DNA from 4 places in the Rossellomorea sp. QJM3NY_18 genome. Region 1 is predicted to be linked to each of the others. Evidence: riboswitches for the same ligand, from Rfam matches in the RefSeq annotation. Region 1 holds a riboswitch; each other region holds the start of a gene.
What was found. Region 1 has a riboswitch for S-adenosylmethionine ahead of AC0VXY_RS08150 (2,3-diketo-5-methylthiopentyl-1-phosphate enolase). Riboswitches for the same ligand answer to the same signal wherever they lie in the genome.
Positions count from the first base shown of each region.

Region 2: it holds a riboswitch for S-adenosylmethionine, as region 1 does, so the genes downstream of both, AC0VXY_RS19630 (O-acetylhomoserine aminocarboxypropyltransferase/cysteine synthase family protein) here and AC0VXY_RS08150 (2,3-diketo-5-methylthiopentyl-1-phosphate enolase) in region 1, are expected to answer to the same signal.
Region 3: it holds a riboswitch for S-adenosylmethionine, as region 1 does, so the genes downstream of both, AC0VXY_RS10175 (methionine biosynthesis PLP-dependent protein) here and AC0VXY_RS08150 (2,3-diketo-5-methylthiopentyl-1-phosphate enolase) in region 1, are expected to answer to the same signal.
Region 4: it holds a riboswitch for S-adenosylmethionine, as region 1 does, so the genes downstream of both, AC0VXY_RS19985 (methionine ABC transporter ATP-binding protein) here and AC0VXY_RS08150 (2,3-diketo-5-methylthiopentyl-1-phosphate enolase) in region 1, are expected to answer to the same signal.

Region 1 is NZ_CM149659.1:1,586,106-1,588,304, forward strand. Features, by position in the region: gene AC0VXY_RS08145 (aminotransferase class I/II-fold pyridoxal phosphate-dependent enzyme) at 1-1,032, shown strand, start outside; SAM riboswitch class I at 1,081-1,183, shown strand; gene AC0VXY_RS08150 (2,3-diketo-5-methylthiopentyl-1-phosphate enolase) at 1,290-2,199, shown strand, end outside.
Region 2 is NZ_CM149659.1:3,789,879-3,792,077, forward strand. Features, by position in the region: gene AC0VXY_RS19630 (O-acetylhomoserine aminocarboxypropyltransferase/cysteine synthase family protein) at 1-1,090, opposite strand, end outside; SAM riboswitch class I at 1,270-1,388, opposite strand; gene AC0VXY_RS19635 (trans-sulfuration enzyme family protein) at 1,476-2,199, opposite strand, start outside.
Region 3 is NZ_CM149659.1:1,999,252-2,001,450, reverse strand. Features, by position in the region: gene AC0VXY_RS10175 (methionine biosynthesis PLP-dependent protein) at 1-900, opposite strand, end outside; SAM riboswitch class I at 992-1,101, opposite strand; gene AC0VXY_RS10170 (zinc-dependent alcohol dehydrogenase) at 1,409-2,199, shown strand, end outside.
Region 4 is NZ_CM149659.1:3,866,147-3,868,345, reverse strand. Features, by position in the region: gene AC0VXY_RS19990 (LacI family DNA-binding transcriptional regulator) at 1-923, shown strand, start outside; SAM riboswitch class I at 1,110-1,215, shown strand; gene AC0VXY_RS19985 (methionine ABC transporter ATP-binding protein) at 1,286-2,199, shown strand, end outside.

The DNA.
Region 1 (2,199 bases):
GTGGAAAAATTAACGGAAGCGGCTCAATCTCCTTCCAATCACAAATATCCACCATTTCGTGGTTTATCGAGCTTTAAAGAGGCAATCGCTGCCTTCTATTTCCGCGAATACGGTGTGGAGATAGATCCAGAAACCGAAGTAGCGGTTCTCTTCGGAGGAAAAGCGGGTTTAGTGGAAATCCCTCAATGTTTATTGAACCCCGGCGACGGAGTATTAGTCCCTGATCCCGGTTATCCGGATTATGTATCGGGGGTGGCATTGGCAGAAGCAAGTATGATCAAGATGCCGTTGAAAGAGGAAAATGGGTTTCTCCCGGACTATCGGGTGCATTCCCGTGAAGAATTGGAAAGGGTAAAGTTAATGTTCCTCAACTACCCCAATAATCCAACAGGTGCGACAGCCACAAAATCCTTTTTTGAGGACACGGTGGAACTTGCGTTAAAACATGATATTTGTGTGGTGCATGACTTTGCTTATGGGGCGATCGGTTTCGATGGACAGAAGCCTGTGAGTTTTCTAGAGACGGAAGGTGCAAAGGATGTCGGGATTGAGATATATACATTATCGAAAACCTATAATATGGCAGGCTGGAGAGTCGGCTTTGCCGTTGGGAATAAGAGTGTCATTGAAGCAATCAACCTCCTCCAGGATCACCTTTACGTAAGCCTGTTCGGAGCGATTCAAGAAGCAGCCACTACGGCCATACTGAGTTCTCAGGATTGCGTAACGGAACTGGTTGCAACATATGAAGAACGAAGACAACTCCTGATCTCGGGTCTCCAGGCAATAGGGTGGGATGTAAAAGCTCCGCAAGGTTCCTTTTTTGCCTGGCTTAAGGTGCCGGAAGGGTTCACTTCTGTTGAGTTCTCAACCTATTTACTTGAAAAAGTCAAAGTGGCCGTTGCTCCTGGTGTAGGCTTTGGTGAATACGGAGAAGGGTATGTGCGTGTCGGTCTTTTAACTACAAATGAACGGATAAAAGAGGCGATTTCCCGTATAGAAAGTTTAGAATTATTTCACAAAAGGGATTGACATATGTTGAAATTGGTGCAATAATCCAACTGAATTAATAGAATGAAATTCTTATCAAGAGCAGGCGGAGGGACCAGCCCGATGAAGCCCGGCAACCGACTTATTTAAGCACGGTGCTAATTCTTGCAGCTATAAAGCTGACAGATAAGAAAGAGTGCCGAATATAAACCTCTTCTTATCTGGAAGAGGTTTTTTTTGTTTGCAACTTGCTGAAATCAAACCGTTGAAAATTGTTTTTACATAGGGAGGTAATACGAATGAGTGAAGTGATTGCAACATATCAACTAAAGGGAAAGAGTGGTTCATTCGAGAAAAAAGCAGAAGGGATTGCTTTGGGACTCACGGTCGGGTCATGGACGGACTTGCCGCTACTGGAGCAGGAACAATTGAGAAAATACAAGGGAAAAGTCGTTTCAGTGGAAGAGAGGGAGGAGAAAGGCTCCTGGGGGGAGGTGAAGATTGGGTATCCGAGTCATAATTTTTCCAATGATATCCCGGCTATCCTTACAACAGTATTCGGTAAGCTTTCACTCGATGGTGAAGTGAAATTACTGGATCTGGAGTTCTCAGAAGACTTGAAAAAGTCATTTCCCGGTCCACGTTTTGGGGTAGAGGGCATCAGGGAATTAACAGGTGTTCATGGTCGACCGTTGTTAATGAGCATATTTAAAGGGGTGATCGGCAGGGATCTCACGTTCCTTGAAAATCAGTTAAGAGCTCAGGCCCTCGGCGGAGTCAATGTCGTAAAAGATGATGAAATATTATTTGATAATTCCTTGACCCCCTTTTTTGAAAGAGTGAGATTAGGAAAAAAAGTGCTGCACGACGTATTTGAGGAAACGGGTAAGAGAACCTTGTATGCCGTAAATCTGTCAGGGAAAACCTCGCAATTGCGGGACAAAGCAAGAAAAGCCAGGGAGCTTGGGGCAGACGCTCTTTTATTCAATGTATTTTCATACGGTCTTGATGTTCTGCAGGAATTGAGAGAGGACCCTGAGATTTCATTGCCAATCATGGCTCATCCTGCCTTTGCCGGGGCTGTTGCAGCATCTCCAATATATGGAGTGAGCTACTCTTTATGGTTGGGTAAATTATTGCGAATGGCCGGGGCTGATTTTTCATTGTTTCCATCTCCGTACGGAAGTGTGGCACTAGAGAGGAGCAACG
Region 2 (2,199 bases), 2.1 Mb from region 1:
ACCAGAGAGAAATGTTGTCGACGACTTTACGTCCTGAATCCCTGCCCCCTTTGATTCCAAAGACGACGATGGAACCTGCTCCATTTTTCAAATATTTCTGAGCAAGAGCGTAGGACGGATGCTGCGGCAGACCCGGATAAGAAACCCAGGCGACCCCGTTGTGCTGATCTAAGTGTTCCGCAATCTTCAAGGCATTCTCCGTGTGACGTTCGATGCGGAGATGCAGGGTTTCCAGTCCCTGCAATAGTAGAAATGCGTTTTGTGGACTTAAGCATGCCCCGAGATCCCGAAGCAGCTGCACCCTTAATTTTGTGATGAAAGCGGCCGCTCCTACATCCTGTGCGTAGCGAAGTCCATTATAGCTTCTGTCTTCTTCTGTGAATCCAGGGAACTTCTCATGATTCCAATCAAACTTCCCCCCGTCGATGACGACTCCACCGATGGCCGTACCGTGACCGCCGATCCATTTCGTGGCAGAGTGGATGACGATGTCCGCTCCCCACTCAATCGGCTTGCACACATATGGCGTGGCAAATGTGTTATCGATGATAAGCGGGATATGATGGTCATGAGCCACTTTCGCCACCGACTCGATGTCCAGTACGTGCAGGCTCGGATTTCCGATCGTCTCGGCGAATACCGCTTTTGTTTTCGGGGTAATCGCTTTTCTGAAATTCTCCGGATCAGTCGGATCGACGAAATGAACCTTGATTCCGTATTTCGGAAGAGTCGTGGAGAATAAATTATACGTTCCACCGTACAGATTGGTGGCTGCCACGATCTCATCCCCTGCACCGGCGATATTTAGGATGGATAGGGAGATGGCGGCCATTCCGGATGAAACACCCAGGGCTCCGATTCCACCTTCTAAAAGGGCAAGACGCTTCTCCAGCACATCAACGGTCGGATTCATGATCCGCGTGTAGATGTTTCCCGGTTCTTCAAGGGCGAATAGCTTCGCTGCATGGTCACTGTTGTCGAACACGTATGATGTCGTTTGATAGATAGGTACCGCTCTAGAGCCTGTGGTTGGGTCCGGCTCCTGGCCGCCGTGAAGAAGCAGTGTGTCGAAATCGAATGATTTTGTCATTTGTAATTCCTCCTAGAGTTTTTTGGTTTTGGATTGGTGTGGATAATTGGTTGGGTTCAGCTGCTGAATCCTTGAAGAAACTCAGCTGCTGAATTGCGACTGAAACACCTAAGAAGCCAGAAGAGGATAAAATAAAAAACCCTCTTCCTAAGAAGAGGGTCTAATTGAATAGGGTCCTCCTCTTATCTTTCAGGCAGATCGCCTGCAGGAATTAGCACCTTTTCATGTGACGCCTGACGCGTACATGAAGGTTGCCGGGTTTCATCGGGCCTAGTCCCTCCACCTCTCTGGATAAGAGCATTTAATTGTCAATGTGTAAATTCATGCGTTGAGATGAATTATAAAGGGTAACCGGCCTCAACGTCAAGACCATTTTCAGAATTTTTTATTTTTTAACGGAAGCTTCAATCGCCTCGTTAAATTGAGAAATGATATCTTCCCCATCCTCGATACCTAACGATATGCGCACCACATGGGTGTTGATGCCGAGTTTTTCCTGTGCTTCTTTCGGAAGGGCACGATGAGATGTCCCAAGTGGATAAGAAACCGTTGTTTCCACTCCGGCCAGGGACGGGATGATCTTGATCCATCCAAGGGACTTGAAGAATGTGCTGATATCGCAGCGGGCATCGAGTTCGATGGTGACGATCGCTCCATTTCCTTTATCGGATAGATCTGTTGGATAATAGACCCTCTTCACCTGCTCATTGGTGCGCAGTTCATCTGCAAGTTTTCCCGCGTTCTGAGCCTGGGTCCCCACCCGGAGTGCCAATGTTTTCGCCCCCCGGCATGTGAGCCAGGCTTCAAATGGACTTAAGTTTGAACCGATGTTGACGACCTTCTCCCTTGCTTTATTCACAAGCTCTTCTTTCCCGACTACGACTCCCGCTGTGATATCGCTATGCCCGCCGATATACTTCGTAGCGCTGTGAGCGACCAGATCGACCCCTTCAAGGAAGGGCTGACGCAGAAATGGAGTGGCGAATGTATTGTCGATCATCGTTTTCAGATTGTGCTTTTCGGCAAGGGCTACCATTCTTGAAATATCCTCTACTCGCATAAATGGATTGGTCACCGTTTCACTGTAGAGAAGCTTCGTCTCGGGAGTG
Region 3 (2,199 bases), 410 kb from region 1:
ATTTTGTAGGAAGGGACCGACCCATTCTTCCTTACCAATGCGAAAGGAAAGCATGCCTCCTTTCCCCGGATATAAGACGTCCGTTACACAATCATGCCCTTCAAGATATTGGGCTAATCTCCCTGCATTTTTTTCATGCTGAGCCATTCTGAGGCTAAGGGTTTTCATCCCTCGTATTAAGAGCCAACAATCAAATGGTGAGAGCACTGCACCGATTGAATTTTGAATCGTGTAAATTCTTTCAGCTAAGTCCTCTGTGTTTACAACAACCACTCCAGCCAGAACGTCATTATGGCCGCCTAAGTATTTGGTGGCGCTATGGATAACCAGGTCCGCACCCTCTTTGAGCGGTTTTTGGAGGACAGGTGTATAGAAGGTGTTATCGACGACCAAGAGCAGTCCATTCGCCTTTGAAATCCCGGCAACCTCAGAAATACTTGCTTCATTCATTAATGGGTTGGTTGGTGTTTCAAGAAATATAGCCTTCGTCCGCTTCGTAATTTGTACGTTAATAGAGTCAGCATCACTTGTATCTACAAAATGAAATTTGATATTATATTGGGCTTCATACTGTACAAATAAACGGTAGCTTCCTCCGTAAAGATCCTTCGATACAATCAATTCATCCCCACTTGAGAATAAACCCAGGATAGCCTGAATCGCAGCCATTCCCGAACTGAATGCAAATCCTTTATGCCCCTCTTCCAATTGAGCCAATGTTTCTTCAAGGGTCGCCCTGGTTGGATTACCTGTTCTCGTATAATCATAACCGGTTGATTCACCGATCCCTTTATGTTCATATGCTGTCGATAGATGAATGGGAAGGCTTACGGCACCAGTAACAGGATCCTTCCGATTGCCTGCCTGAACAAGCAATGTATCAATATGTTTTTTCAACATTCTTCTCTCCTTTTCTTCCCTAGAAAATGAAAAGGGGAAAAACAAAAAAACCTTCTTATGAAAATAAGAAGGTTTTATACGTTCGTTCTCCCTCTTATCGTCCAAGTTGACATCAACTTGCTGGAATTAGCACCATACCTGTAACTGTGGCTGGTTGCTGAGGTGTCTTCGGGCCAGTCCCTCTACCTCTCTTGATAAGAAACAATATGAATTTTTAAAAAATACTTTCCCATAACTTATACCAAACATAGAAGACTGTCAATGAAAAGTAAGAATTTTAAATTTATTTTTTATTTATTTAAAATCCCATCGGTACGGACGCTTGAATAAATAGTGGTAATTAAATCCAATTAATAATTGATGGAACACTGTTTAAACAAGATTTTCTAATAAGACTTCCTCATCGCTTTATTCAGTTTTTCAAAATTGGGACGACTTGATGTTTAGCTCACTCAAAAAGAGTTTAAACACATAGAAGAATCTTACAAAATTTACAGGAGTGATGAGAGTGAAGGGCGTTACGTTCCAAGGAAAAGAAAAGATGGTCGTGAAAGAAGTAGCGAATCCAGAAATTCAAGTAAATACTGACATCATCGTAAGGATTACTGCAAGCGGAATTTGCGGTTCAGATTTACATTTATACAAGGGAGGAATAAAACCGCAACAAGATTATGTTGTGGGACATGAACCAATGGGTATTGTCGAAGAGGTGGGATCGGAAGTGAAAACCCTTAAAAAAGGGGATCGCGTGGTTATTCCTTTTAATATTGGCTGTGGGAAATGTTTTTTCTGTGAGAACCAAATGGAAAGTCAATGTGATGAGTCCAATCCCCATGGAGAAGTGGGCGGTCTTTTCGGATTCACTGAGATGTTTGGTGGATACCCGGGTGGTCAGGCGGAGTATCTGCGGGTACCGTATGCAGACTTCACATCGTTTAAAGTCCCTGATTCAAGTCAGCTGGAGGATGAAAGTGTTCTCTTCCTTTCCGATGTAATACCCACTGCTTACTGGAGCGTAGAAAACAGTGGTGTAAAAAAAGGCGATACGGTCATTGTATTAGGTAGCGGCCCAATTGGATTGATGGCTCAGAAATTCGCTAAATTGAAAGGCGCCGAAAGAGTCATCGCAGTAGACCAGGTAGATCATAGACTTGCGCATGCTAAACGTACTAACCAAGCAGAAATATTCAACTTTCAAAATCATAGCGATATCGGGTCGCTCCTGCATGAAGAAACTAAAGGTGGAGCTGATGTTGTGATAGACTGTGTGGGAATGGATGGGACCGTTCAGCCAAATGA
Region 4 (2,199 bases), 2.0 Mb from region 1:
ACAACAGTAAGAAAGTCAGTGAAGAAACACGACAGAAAGTTTTAGCGGCAGCCAAACAATTGAATTATCAAAAAAACGGGCTTGCTTCCGATTTGAAGCGGACAAGCACGAATACCATCGCCTTGATTCTGAGCGATCTATCAGGACCTTACTATTCCGAACTGATCAAGGGCGTTCAGGATGTGACCTCGACGAATGGGTATGATTTGATCGCCTGCAGTTCCATCGGGGGAGCACAGTCCACCGCCGTGAAATTTTTAAAAGAAAAAAGGGTTGATGGCGTCATCATCCTTGCCCATAATATCGATGACGAGACCATCCTGGAATCGGCAAGGGAAGGCTTTCCGATCGTGGTCCTCGACCGGAGCATCAAAAGCGATTATGTCACCCAGATCGAAGTCGATAATGTTCACGGAGCCTTCGTGGCAACTGAACACTTGATTGAGAGGGGGAGCCGTGACATCGCGTTTATCAGCGGACCTTATAACTCCCATGACAACGAGCTTCGTTTCCAGGGTTTCCGGGAAGCTTTGGACAAACATGGTATCGACTATAAGTCGAAATGGAAAGTATCAGGGGGCTTCACCCGTGAAGGGGGCTATCAGGCGACCAAAATGCTGATCGCTCAACGGGATGTCCCACAGGGTATTTTCTATGCGAATGATGAAATGGCCATCGGCGGCCTGCAGGCACTGAACGAAAAAAATATCTCTGTTCCAGAGGACATTTCCATCATTGGCTTTGACGACATCCAATTATCAGAATACGTGTCCCCGCCACTGACAACCATGAGGCAGCCGAAATATGAAGCGGGTGCGCTTGCCGTTCACCTGATCTTTCAGATGCTCTTGAAGGAAGAGGTCGATTCGTATTACAAGCTGACAACAGAGCTGATAGAGAGGGATTCGGTGAAAACTCGTTGACTTAGTGGAAGAACCTGACCTTTCCTGGATGGGAGAGGTCGTTTTTTTATATAAACAAAAATCTTTCGTTGCCGGGACAACAAAGATAACGCTTACATAAAAAACCACCAAAATCACCTCTTGACTTCCCCTTCGATACCCAGTATTATCCTCTATAAGATAAATTTTTCGAAAATTACATACATTCAATTATCCAGAGTGACCGAGGGATCAGGCCCTATGACGTCCGGCAACCTCCAGAAATGGAACGGTGCTAATTCCTGCAGAATGATTTCATTCTGAGAGATAAGTCGAGATAAACAGGCGATGCTTCTTTCAGTTGAAAGAGGCATTTTTTATTGGAGAAAAAAGGGGTGTGCACATTGATCGAGATTCGGAATCTGGTAAAAACGTACAAAACGAAAAAGCAAACGGTGGTCGGTGTCGACAACGTCTCTGTCACCATTGAAAAGGGGGAGATTTTCGGGATCGTCGGATACAGTGGAGCGGGGAAGAGCTCACTCATCCGCTGCCTGAATCTACTGGAAACCCCGAATTCAGGGGAAATCATCATCGATGGACAGGACTTCACGAAGCTCACATCCAAGCAGCTAAGGCTTGCCCGTCAGAAAACGAGCATGATCTTCCAGCACTTTCACCTCATCAAGTCGAAGACGGTGTTTGATAATCTCGCCTTTGCTTTGAAAGCAGCGCATGTACCGAAAGCGAAAATCAAACCGAGAGTCGTCGAGCTCCTGGAGATGGTCGGTCTTTCAGACAAAGCCGACGCGTACCCTGCTCAGCTCAGCGGGGGACAGAAGCAGAGGGTCGGGATTGCGAGGGCACTTGCCAATAACCCATCGGTATTACTTTGTGATGAAGCGACATCGGCCCTCGATCCGAATACGACCAAATCAATCTTGAGGCTGTTGAAAAAGATCAACAAGGAACTGGGATTGACGATCGTGCTCATCACCCACGAAATGGAAGTGGTGAAGGAAATCTGCGACCGGATGGCCGTGATGCAGGACGGGAAGATCGTGGAGGAAGGTCCCGTTTATGACCTGTTTGCCGAACCGAAACAGCCTTTAACGAAGCAGTTCATCGAAACGATTCTCCAATTCGACCTGCCACAGCATCTGGTGGACTCGAGAAAAGGGAAGCTCATCAAGATTCAGTTCAAAGGATCCATCGCCGAGGAAAGCGTCGTATCAGAGGTGTTTCAGCGGTACAAGGTGCGGGGGAATATCCTGCACGGCAAAATTGAATACATTCAGGATGTCCCACTTGGGATCTT